DNA from 2 places in the Shinella sp. WSC3-e genome. Region 2 is predicted to be linked to the other one. Evidence: riboswitches for the same ligand, from Rfam matches in the RefSeq annotation. Region 2 holds a riboswitch; the other holds the start of a gene.
What was found. Region 2 has a riboswitch for cobalamin ahead of bluB (5,6-dimethylbenzimidazole synthase). Riboswitches for the same ligand answer to the same signal wherever they lie in the genome.
Positions count from the first base shown of each region.

Region 1 (5,741 bases), 130 kb from region 2:
GGGGCTCGGCCTGCTGGCGGTCGAGACCGAGATGGCGCCGGAAAAGACCGTGCGCAACAGCACGGCCCGCTCCCTGCAATATGACGTGCCGCTCGAAGGCTATGAGATCCATCTCGGCCGCACCACCGGGCCGGACACGCTGCGTCCCCCCGTCAGCATCGACGGCCGGCCGGACGGCGCGATCTCGTCCGACGGGCGGGTGATGGGCACCTATCTGCACGGTCTTCTGTCGAGCGACGCCTACCGCGCCGGGCTGCTTGCCGATTTCGGCATCAAGGGCGGCGGCTTCGATTACCGGGCGAGCGTCGATGCAGCGCTCGACGGCGTGGCGGCGGAGCTGGAGGCGGTTCTCGACCCGCGCTGGCTCGACGGCCTTTTAGCCCGGGCTGATTAAACCGGCCTTCTGAAACGTTCAGCCATCGGGTTCTTCCGCTGCCGGCCTGCCGCACCAAAGTTGCGCCAGAATTCGGTGCGAGGAGTGACGGAAATCCGCCCGGGATCGCCGGGCGCTGGCGCCTTCGCGCGATCCGAAAGGGTGGGATATATGGGTTCTGGACCTCTCGCACGCTCCGTTCTGGTGCGGCTCGGCATCGCCGGCATCGTCGGGCTGTCGCTCGCCGGCCAGCCGGCGGTCGCCTTTGCCCAGGCTGCGACCGGCAAGGAGGCCGGCAGCGCCGGCAAACGCTGGGAAGAGGAGTTCTCGCTCTGGCAGAAGGTCTCCGCCGGCAGCGATGTCGCGCAGTATGAAGGCTACCTGAAGCAATATCCGAACGGCACCTTCGCCTCCATGGCGCGCCTGCGCATCGCCGAACTGCAGGCCACCGCCAAGGCGAAGCCGGCGACGGGCGCCTCCGAGCAGGCCGAGGCGGATGCCAAGGCCAAGGCCGACGCGGCGGCGGCCGCCGAAAAGGCGAAGGCTGAGGAACAGGCTGCCGCGGAAAAGGCCAAGGCTGAAGAAGAGGCCCGCAAGATCGCGGAGGCCGAGAAAGCCAAGGCGGATGCGGAAGCGGCGCGTGTGAAGGCCGAGGAAGAGGCGCGAAAAGTGGCGGAGGCCGAAAAGGCCAAGGCCGAGGCGGAAGCCGCGCGCCTGAAGGCCGAAGAGGATGCGCAGAAAGCGGCGGAAGCCGAAAAAGCCAAGGCCGACGCAGAGGCCGTGCGGCTGAAGGCGGAAGCCGACGCGAAGAAGGCGGAAGAGGCTGCCGCGGCGCGCAAGCTTGCCGAGGAAAAGGCTGCGGCCGAGGAGAAGGCGCGCGCGGAAGCCGCCGCGGCGGAAAAGGCCCGCGCCGAAGAGGCCGCGCGCCTAAAGGCGGAGGCGGAAGAGAAGGAAGCGGCCGCCCGCAAGCTCGCCGAGGCGCAGGCCGCCGAGGCCGAGCGGCTGAAGGCGGAGGCCGCGGCCGCCGCCGAGAAGGCCAGGGCGGAGGAAGCCGCCCGCCTGAAGGCCGAGGCCGAGCGCCAGAAGGCCGAAGAGGCCGCCGCTACGGAAAAGGCGCGTGCGGAAGAGGAAGCCGCTGCCCGGCGCGAGGCCGAGGCCCGGCGCGTCGAGGCGGAAAAGGCTGCCGCGGCCGAGAAGGCGCGGATTGAAGAGGAGGCCGCCGCTGCCCGCAAGCTTGCGGCGGAAAAGGCCGCCGAGGTGGAACGGTTGAAGGCGGAAGCCGCGAAGGCCGCTGCCGACGCCGAGGCCAAGGCCGCCGAGGCGGCCCGCCTTGCCGAGGAAGCCGAAAAACGCGCCGAGGAAGCGGCCGCCGCCGAACGGGCTGCGCAGGCGAACGACACCGCCGCCCGCGAAAACGAAGCGCAGGACGCGGACACGAAGAACCGCGGCCTTGCCGTCGAGCGCGCCGACGATGCGGCGAAACGCGAGGAGGAGACCTTCCAGAAGGCCGTGCTCGACGGTTCGGAAAAGGCCTTCCGCGCCTATCTCGATGCATATCCGGACGGCCGTTTCGTCGCCGATGCGCGCGAGCGCCTTGCGGCGCTGGCAGACACGGCCCGGCAGGCGGCCAAGCCGAAGCAGGAAAGCGAAACGGCCACCGTGGAGACTGAGCGGAAGGCCGAGCAGCCGGTCGTCGACCGCCGCGAGGCCTATATGGATCGTTCGACCCGCGTGCAGGCGCAGCGCTGGCTGAGCATGCTCGGCTTCAACACCTATGGCGTCGACGGCGTTTTCGGTTCGCGCACCCGCGCCGCGATCGCCGCCTGGCAGGGGGCGTCCGGCTACCGTGCCGACGGTTACCTCTCCCGCCAGCAGTACCGCGCCCTCCGGCAGGCCGCGCAATATGCCGAGGCCCGGCAGAATCGCCAGCGCCGCTACCAGCAGGACTACGACGTGCTCGAAGGCCCGGTCGACGGCTATTACGAGCGCTACTACCGCGACGACGGCTATTACAATGGCGGCGGTGGCGTGGTGATCATCCCCGGCTATTGAGATCGCGACGGCCGGACGGCGGTTTCAGCACAGGTGATGACGCTGCCGGTCGATTGACTTCCCAGGGGCGGAAGCATAATCATCCGGGATATTGGATGGTTCCCGGATCCGGAAACGGATCGGGGAGTAAATGGGAATGTGACGCGGCGGACCCAACCAGGGCGCTGCAATCACGGCCGACCCCGCGACTGTAGAGTGGCGAGGGACGCCCATCCGGACGGGAGGATCTGCGCGGAACGGGGCAATGGTGCCTTCGACCCGCGCCGTGACAACCAGCCGGAAAAGCCACTGGGTGGCATCGCGATCAGCAGGGGTTGGACGCCTCTTTCTCTACGAATCGTCCGCCTTTTCGCGATGCCGGAGCCTGGGAAGGCGAGGGCGACCCGCAGGCGTTTTTCAACGCCGGACGCTGCGAGCCAGGAGACCTGCCAGCCAATGCGAAGGACATTTCGTCCGACCTGGGGAGGTTTCCCCGCCGCCTGCACGGAGGTTGTCATGGCTGTTTCGACTACGTCTTCTGTTACCCTTTCCGCCAACGACCGTCTCGTCGCCGGCGTTTTCGCTCTCCTGCTCGGCGCCTTCCTGGTGTTCGGCGCGGGCCTTGCGAATTCCGCCGTGCTGCATGACACGGCCCACGATACGCGTCACTCCTACGGCTTTCCCTGCCACTAAGGAGTTTTCGACATGATCGTTCGTTATCTCCTGGCCGCCCTGGTGGCCGGGCTGTTCTCCGGCGTGCTGATGACGGCCGCCCAGGAGGCCCGGGTCGTTCCGCTCATCCTGCATGCCGAGGAATTCGAGGGCGGCGACGAAGCCGCGCCCGCCGCGGAAGGCACCACGCCCAGCACCGGTACGGAGGGCGCCGCACAGACGCAGGACCATTCCTCGCTCGGCGCCGTCATCCTGGACGTCGCCTCGGCGCTTTCGCCGGTTTCCGTCGCCTATGCCCATGAGGGCGAGGATCACGAGGAGGGCGGCATCATGTTCGGCATGAGCCGGTTCTCCGGCACGCTGCTCGCCAACCTCGTCACCGGCGCCGGCTTCGGCCTGCTGCTCGCCGGCTTCAGCCTCGTTTCCGGCCATCCGATCACGGTGGCGAACGGCGCGCTCTGGGGCGCGGCGGGGTGGCTTGCCGTGCACATGCTGCCGGCCATCGGCCTGCCGCCGGAGCTTCCGGGCTTCCCCGCCGCCGATCTCGGCGACCGCCAGGTCTGGTGGATCGCGACCGTCATCCTTTCGGCGGCCGGCCTCTACCTGTTGTTCCTCAAGCAGAACATCGTCGCCAAGGTCATCGGCATCGTTCTGATCGCGGCGCCGCAGGTCTATGGCGCGCCGCAGCCGGGCGACATCTCCAGCAACGTTCCGGCCGTGCTCGGCGCGGAATTCGCCGTCGCCGCCCTGGCCACGACCCTGTTCTTCTGGATCGTGCTCGGCCTCTCGCTCGGCTTTGCCAACGAGAAGATCGCCAAGGCTGCCTGACATGACATCGACATCGCCCGGAGCCGTCCTGGTTCTGGGCGGTGCGCGTTCCGGAAAATCCGCTTTTGCCGAGAGGCTGGTCGCCGAGACCGGCCTCTCGCGTCATTATATCGCCACCGGCCGCGCCTTCGACGACGAGATGCGCGCGCGCATCGCGCGGCACCGGGAGGATCGCGGCGACGGCTGGCAGACCCATGAGGAGCCGCTGGCGCTCGCCGCGCGCATAAGGGACGTGGCGCGGGCCGACCGGGCCGTGCTCGTCGACTGCCTGACGCTGTGGGTGACGAACCTGATGCTGGAAGAGCGGGACATCGCCGCCGAATCCTCCAGCCTCCTGGAGGCCATCCGGCAGGCGCCCGGCCGCATCGTCCTCGTCTCCAACGAGGTCGGCCTCGGCATCGTGCCTGACAATCGCATGGCGCGCGAATTCCGCGATCATGCCGGGCGGCTGCACCAGAAGGTCGCCGCCCTCGTGCCTGAAGTCTATTTTGTCGCGGCCGGACTGCCGCTGAAAATGAAGGGTTGAGCCATGCTGCAACAGAAGATCCCCGCCACCGTCATCACCGGCTTCCTCGGCGCGGGCAAGACGACGATGATCCGCAACCTCCTGCAGAATGCGGGCGGAAAACGCATCGCGCTCATCATCAACGAGTTCGGCGATCTCGGCGTGGACGGCGACGTGCTGAAGGGCTGCGGCGCGGAGGCCTGCAGTGAGGACGACATCATCGAGCTCACCAACGGCTGCATCTGCTGCACCGTCGCCGACGATTTCATCCCCACCATGACGAAGCTCCTGGAGCGGGAGAACCGTCCGGACCACATCGTCATCGAGACCTCGGGCCTTGCCCTGCCGCAGCCGCTCGTCGCGGCCTTCAACTGGCCCGAGATCAAGACGCAGGTGACGGTCGACGGCGTCATCACCGTGGTCGACAGCGCCGCCGTCGCCGCCGGCCGTTTTGCCGACGACCACGACAAGGTGGATGCGCTGCGTGTCGAAGACGAGAACCTCGATCACGAGAGCCCGCTGGAAGAGCTTTTCGAGGACCAGCTCACCGCCGCCGACCTCATCGTGCTCAACAAGACCGACCTGATCGATGCCGAAGGCCTGAAGTCGGTGCGTGACGAGGTCGCCTCCCGCACCGCCCGCAAGCCCTCGATGATCGAGGCGAAGAACGGCGAGGTCGCCGCCGCCGTGCTGCTCGGCCTCGGCGTCGGCACGGAGGACGACATCGCCAACCGCAAGTCGCACCACGAGCTGGAGCACGAGAACGGCGAGGAGCACGACCACGACGAATTCGACAGCTTCGTCGTCGAGCTGCCCGCCATCGCCGAGCCGGCCGCCTTCATCGAGCGCCTCAAGGGCGTGATCGCCGAACACGACGTGCTGCGCCTCAAGGGCTTCGCCGACGTGCCCGGCAAGCCGCTGCGCCTGCTCGTCCAGGCCGTCGGCAGCCGCGTCGACCACTATTTCGAGCGCGCCTGGGCCCCGGGCGAGGCCCGCGGCACCCGCCTCGTCGTCATCGGCCTGCACGACATGGACGAAGCCGCCGTGCGCGCGGCCATCGCCGCGGCGGTGTGAGTTTCGGCATGAGCGTGCGGCAGTCCCTCCCTTCGGCGTTTCAGGTACGGTTTGGCCTTTGTGGGCGTGCCGTGCCGGTGGATCCTCGGGTCGAGCCCGAGGATGACGGAGGGGAGGAGAGGCCGCAGAGCCTATCGATCGGCGCGGCAGGGACAACCGCGGCTGTTGTCCACTGCCCCTTCCTCCTGTCGTCATCCTCGGGCTCGACCCGAGGATCCGCCCTCCCGGCACGCCGGCAAGGGCAGGGCAATCGCATAT
Region 1 is NZ_OZ000530.1:1,860,000-1,865,740, reverse strand. It holds gene AABF56_RS09370 (cobyric acid synthase) at 1-394, shown strand, start outside; gene AABF56_RS09365 (peptidoglycan-binding domain-containing protein) at 545-2,425, shown strand; cobalamin riboswitch at 2,505-2,872, shown strand; gene AABF56_RS09360 (CbtB domain-containing protein) at 2,921-3,097, shown strand; gene AABF56_RS09355 (CbtA family protein) at 3,110-3,904, shown strand; gene cobU (bifunctional adenosylcobinamide kinase/adenosylcobinamide-phosphate guanylyltransferase) at 3,906-4,430, shown strand; gene cobW (cobalamin biosynthesis protein CobW) at 4,434-5,483, shown strand.
Region 1: it holds a riboswitch for cobalamin, as region 2 does, so the genes downstream of both, AABF56_RS09360 (CbtB domain-containing protein) here and bluB (5,6-dimethylbenzimidazole synthase) in region 2, are expected to answer to the same signal.

Region 2 (5,741 bases):
TCATCTCGTGCGAGCCCGGCACATAGGCGAACGGACCGTCCTCCTCGCCGACATCGCGCAGGAAGAGCCATGCCTTGGCCGTCGGCTGGAACGTGTCGCTGTGCAGCGCGGTCTGCGGATCGGTCGAGCCCTGCGTGACGACGGACGGCAGCGCCATCACCACCTGCACGACGAGCAGCGGCTGGCCGGCATGGGACGAGACGTAGCGCAGGAGGTTTGTGATGCGCGGGTCGTTGCGCGCCGCCTTGAAGCCCGGCAGGCTTTCGAGGTCGCTGTCGTCGATGATCGCGCGGCGCGTGACGGTATCGCCCTGCAGCATGTCGTAGCGCTCGAAATCCCGCTCGGCGATCTCGCGGGTGACCGCCTCGAAGACCTCCGGCGACAGGAAGTTCTCGATCTTCACGAACCCGTTCTCGGCATATTGCCGGCGGTATTCCGGGGCGACGAGGTTCTCCAGCTTCCTGCGGCGCCAGGCGGCCATGCGCATGGCGAGCGAGACGCGCTTTTCGTGCAGGCCCCTCCGGTTCAGCCATTTGCTGCCGATGATGGGATTGTCCGCGAAGGATTTTGCGCCGGACGCGAGCTGGAGCGCGTACCAGGGGCTGAGCAAGATGGACGAAATGCGCATGATGACCTGCCTGCAAGGGCCGGTTTCCGCCAGGGGCGGTTGCGCGGCAAGGGCGCAGACCGGCTGTTGAGTTTGACGAGAGTGCTACACCAAGGCCCAGGGGAGATCAATTGCGGGGCACGGCCAAAAAGATGAATACGCAACTCATATTTTATGACCGGCGTTAATCACAAATCCGGGAGCGCGTTGCGCTTCCCCCGCCACGGCCTATGATAGGGCCGTACGTGCGGCCGATCGCGGCCCATCCACATTCACGGGATCGATGATTTGAAAGGGTCTGTCCGCCTCCTCCTTGCCATTGCGACCGGGCTGACGCTCGCCTTTTCGGGCGGCACGGCGGCGGCGGGCGTGTGCGAGCGGCTTCAGGCGGAGCTTGCCAACCTGCCCAAGGTGGTGGTCGACACCGCAAGCGCCCGCAAATATGCCGGCGCCATCGCCCGCCAGAACATCCAGCTGCGCAAGGCCAGGAGCGACCAGCGCCGTCTCGGCTGCTCGAGCGGCAGCATCATCGTCATCGGCGGCGCGAATGCCGAGGCCTGCGGCACGCTCGCGACGGTCATCGGCAAGATGGTGCGCAACCTCGAAATCCTCGACAAGAAGCGCCGCGAATTTGCCGGCGGCACGTCCTCGCAGGGCAAGCGCAACCGCCTCACCGCCCTCCTGGAAAGCAATGGCTGCGGCGACGAGGCAAGGGTCATGCCGGTCGCGGCGACGGAAACGCTGCGCACGCTCGACGACAGGCGCACCCTGCCGCTCGGCACCGCACCGGAAGGCAGCGAGCGCCTGCAACTGCGCACGCAAGGCGGCAGCAACGGCCATGGCAACCTGCGCACCGTCTGCGTGCGCACCTGCGACGGCGGTTTCTTCCCGATCTCCTCCGGCGCGACGCCGCTCGACTTCCGGCGTGACCAGAAGGTCTGCGCGATGATGTGCCCGCAGACCGAGACGGAATTGTTCTACCAGTCGATGACCAGCGGCCAGGAAACCGAGCAGATGACCTCCACCGTCACCGGCCGGCCCTATTACGAGATGCCGAACGCCTTCTCCTACCGCACGCGCGACCTCTCCAAGCCCGGCACCTGCGGCTGCAATCTTTCTGCCTATTACCAGGAGATGATCAAGCGCGAGAAAGCGCTGAAGGGCGAGGGCGAGACGGCCCGCGCCGGCGCGGGAGACGAGGCGGAGACCGGCTCGATCACCACCATCCGCACCCTGCCCAAGAAGGTGGAAACCCCGGTCAAGGTGCCGGCGAAGGTCGAGGAACGCGACTACGACCCGGCGAACAGCAAGGTGCGCACGGTCGGCCCGGTCTTCCTGCCGGCCAACGAATCCGCCATCGACCTCGGCCGCCCGGTGGATGCCGGCGTCAACTGACGCCCTCCCCCGGCCAGCGCTCCTCGAATACCAGCTCTTCCAGCGGCAGGCGCTGCCGCCATCCCTTCACCGCCAGTTCCGGCTCGCCATAGAGCCGGTCGACGAAGCCGACGCAGAGCCAGGCAACGATCTCCACATGCTCGGGGATGCCGAGGATCGAACGGATGTCGCTGTCGTGGAAGATGCTGACCCAGCCGACGCCCACGCCTTCCGCCCGCGCCGCCAGCCACAGGTTCTGCACGGCGCAGACCGTGGAATAAACATCCATGCGCGGATTGTGCGTGCGGCCGAGCACCACCGCGCCGCCGCGAGTCGGATCGCAGGTGACGCAGATCGACAGCGGCGCCTTCAGGATGCCCTCGAGCTTCAGCGCGCGATACTGCGCCTGCCGCTCCCTTTCGAACATCGCCGCCGCCTCGCCATTGGCCTTCAGGAAGGCCGCATGCACCGCCAGCCGTGTCTCAGCGCCACGCACCAGCAGGAAGTTCCACGGCTGCATGAAGCCGACGGACGGGGCGTTGTGGGCGGCCTGCAGCAGGCGGCCGACGAGATCGTCCGGCAGCGGATCGGGCAGGAACTGGTCGCGCACGTCGCGGCGCGTTTCGATGGCACGGTAGACGGCCTGCCTTTCCTCGCGGGAAAAGGCGCCCGCCCGGACCAGAGGGTCCAAGGGTTCGCTTCGCATCGTCATCTCCCCAACAATGCGTCACGACCTGCCGCCGTCCGCGCGGTTCGGTCTATCGTGCCAGGCCGGTCTTCTGACTTCGGGTCACGCGGCCGACGCCTGCCTTCCCGGTTGAACAACCAGTGGCAAAAGCTTGAATCGATTCAAGCTTTCATGGCGCAGACCATCCCCGTCACAGCGTTGGGCACGTTCCGGACCTAGGCTTTCCGCCCGCACCGGATTCCCGATTCTCCCGCCGGAGCGGGCACCTGACGCGAAGGATATGCGCACGACGCGCGGGCGCGATCAAGCCCGTCCGCGCCACATGTCGCCGCGTCTGCGCCTCAGAGCGGTGCCTCCGGATGGGGCGAGCCGTCATAGGCGCCCCAGACCGACTGGTCGAAGCAGATCACCGAGCCGGTCATCAGGCCGGATTCCGGCGAGGAGAGATAGGCGCAGGCCCGCGCCACCTCGGCCGGATCGACGAGCCGCCCGAAGGGCTGGCTTGCCTCGGCCTTGGCCAGCCAGTCGTCGGCCGCGCCGTGGAATTCGCGCTGGATGCGGTCCTCGCCCTCCGAGGCCATCCAGCCGATATTGAGGCCGTTGACACGGATGCGGTTGCGCAGCACGGCATAGGCCGTGTTCTTGGTCAGCGTCTCCAGCGCGCCCTTGGAGGCGCAATAGGCGGAAATGAAGGGCTGGCCGGCCTTGGCCGACATCGAGCCGATATTGACGATGGTGCCCTCGGTCTTCTCGCGCCGCATCACCTTGATTGCCTCCTGCATCAGGAAGAACGGCGCACGCACATTGACCGCGAACATGCGGTCGAAGAGCTCGGGGCTCGTATCGAGGATCGTGCCGCGGTCGGTGATGGCCGCGGCATTGACCAGCGCATCCACGCGGCCGAAAGCCTCGTCGCAGGCGGCAATGACCGCGCGCGCATCCTCGACCGCGCCGAGATCGGCCTTCACATAGAGCGTCGCCACGCCCGTCGCGCCGGAGATCTCCTTCGCCTTCGCCTCGCCCTTGGCGGCATTGCGTCCGCAGATGACGAGGCCCGCCGCGCCCCGCTCGGCAAAGAGCCGGGCGATCGTCGCGCCCAGTCCCTGCGTTCCTCCCGTGACGACGGCGATCTTGCCGTCCAGCCGCGCACCCTCGCTCATGCCATGCCTCCCTCGCAAACCGGCCGACGCTTCCCGGCGAACCGCAAGAAGCCGACAGGCACCTGACTCACTTCAGCAAGCAAAGCCTCTATCCAACTGTTTCTCAACTCATTTCTGGAGGCCGAAGCGAGCTGGCCCGATTGCCTTTGCCGAAGGTCAGCCGCGATGTGAGAGACCCCTGACCAGAAAACCTGTGGAAACAAGGCGCTAGGGAGCTTCAGCACAAGCGGCCTCAAGCCGCGCGCGCCGTGCCGGCCTCGGCAACCGCGTCGCGGCCCATATCGCCCGCATGGACGGCGCGGTTGCGCCCGCCATTCTTGGCCGCATAGAGCGCGGCATCCGCCATCACCATCACGTCATGCAGGCTGCCGCCATGGTCGGGGAACTGGGCGATGCCGGCGCTGCCGCCGATTGCCAGAAGCTGCCCGTCATGCGCGATCGGCGTCTGCGCATCCCGCACGAGGCTCTCGGCGAGATCGAGGAGCGCCTCCCGGCTGAAGGCGCCGGTGAGCAGCACGGAAAACTCGTCGCCACCGAGGCGCGCCACCGAGCCGAGCGTGCCGATACGCTCGGAAAAGCGCCGGGCGACGGTCTGCAGCACCGCATCGCCCGCCGCATGGCCGTACCGGTCGTTGACGGCCTTGAACCGGTCGAGGTCGAGCGCGAGGATCGAGAAGGGCCTAGCCTCGCCCTTGCGGATCGCGCGGCGCACCTCCTCGTCGAAGCCGCTGCGGTTCTTCAGTCCCGTCAGCGGATCGTGCCGCGCGAGGAAGGCGTTCTGCGCCTCGCTGCGCTGCAGCGCCTTGACGAGCGCGGAAAAGCGCAGCGTGACGAAGAGCATGACGCCGGCAAAGACCAGCACGAACATCGCGATCTGCGGCAGCGCCGATTTCCACACGAAGGTGCCCGGCATGTTCGGCCGCCAGGAGGCGACCATCGGATTGTAGGTGTCGGCGCCGACCGGCGTCATCACCAGCCCCGGCTCCTGCGTCACGATGGGCGTGAAGCCGAGATCGTGCACGCCGAGCCGCCGCTCGGTGTTCAGAAGCATCTTCTGCGAGACGGGCTTGACCGTGATCAGCAGCGTCGGCTGCATCCGGCTTGCGGGAATGTAGAGCGACTTCGGAATGACCGCCTGCACGACGACGATACTCATGACCCGGTCGATGAGGCGCATGCCGGAGACGTGGATTTGCGGCAGCGCCGGCGTCAGGAGGTCGGGATCTTCCTTGGCGCCCTCGACCTGCCAGCCGCCGCGGTCGGGCGACAGCGCCTCCCGGTAGGCCCGCTCCGCCTTCAGCGTGAGGTCGCTCACCCAGTGCAGCTTCTCGCGTGCCTTGCGTTCGGAGACCTTGTCGCCGCGATGGACGCCGAGCACCTTCTCGCCGCCCGGCGTGGTGAAGATCATCCAGGAGAACCCGAAGTCGGCCCACATCCAGTCGCGGATCTGGTCACGCACGAAGGCATCGCCCGGCATGCCGTCCTTCAGTTCGTCGAAGGTCTTGTCCCAGAAGGAAATCTGGCTCTGGTACTGCACCACCTGGTCGATCTGGTGGCTGAACTCGTTGCGTACCAGCGTGCGCTCCGTCTCGGCAACAAAGCTGTCGGCCCGCTCGATCGCATAGTCGAGCACGAGATAATTGGCGGCCCCGAAGAGCAGGACGATCATCACCGCCGCCGTGCGGATCGCCAAACCAACCCCGCGTCGCCGCGTCGCGCGGCCCCCTTGCGCCTTGCCCGTCATTGTTTCCCTGCCTGTCCCCCGCCGGTTTGCCCGGCTTTGTTGAACGAAGGTTAGCTGACAGACGGCAAAATTCGCTTAAGCGGGCTGGTGAGCGAAAACTTAACTCCGGCTGGCCGGATCTGGGAAGCCCGTCGGCTCCCTCTCCTCGCCCGCCGAGAGTTTCCGGCA
Region 2 is NZ_OZ000530.1:1,732,380-1,738,120, forward strand. It holds gene AABF56_RS08760 (phytanoyl-CoA dioxygenase family protein) at 1-628, opposite strand, end outside; gene AABF56_RS08765 (DUF2865 domain-containing protein) at 896-2,002, shown strand; gene bluB (5,6-dimethylbenzimidazole synthase) at 1,995-2,687, opposite strand; cobalamin riboswitch at 2,734-2,954, opposite strand; gene AABF56_RS08775 (SDR family oxidoreductase) at 3,011-3,829, opposite strand; gene AABF56_RS08780 (sensor domain-containing diguanylate cyclase) at 4,062-5,522, opposite strand; gene AABF56_RS08785 (hypothetical protein) at 5,673-5,741, opposite strand, start outside.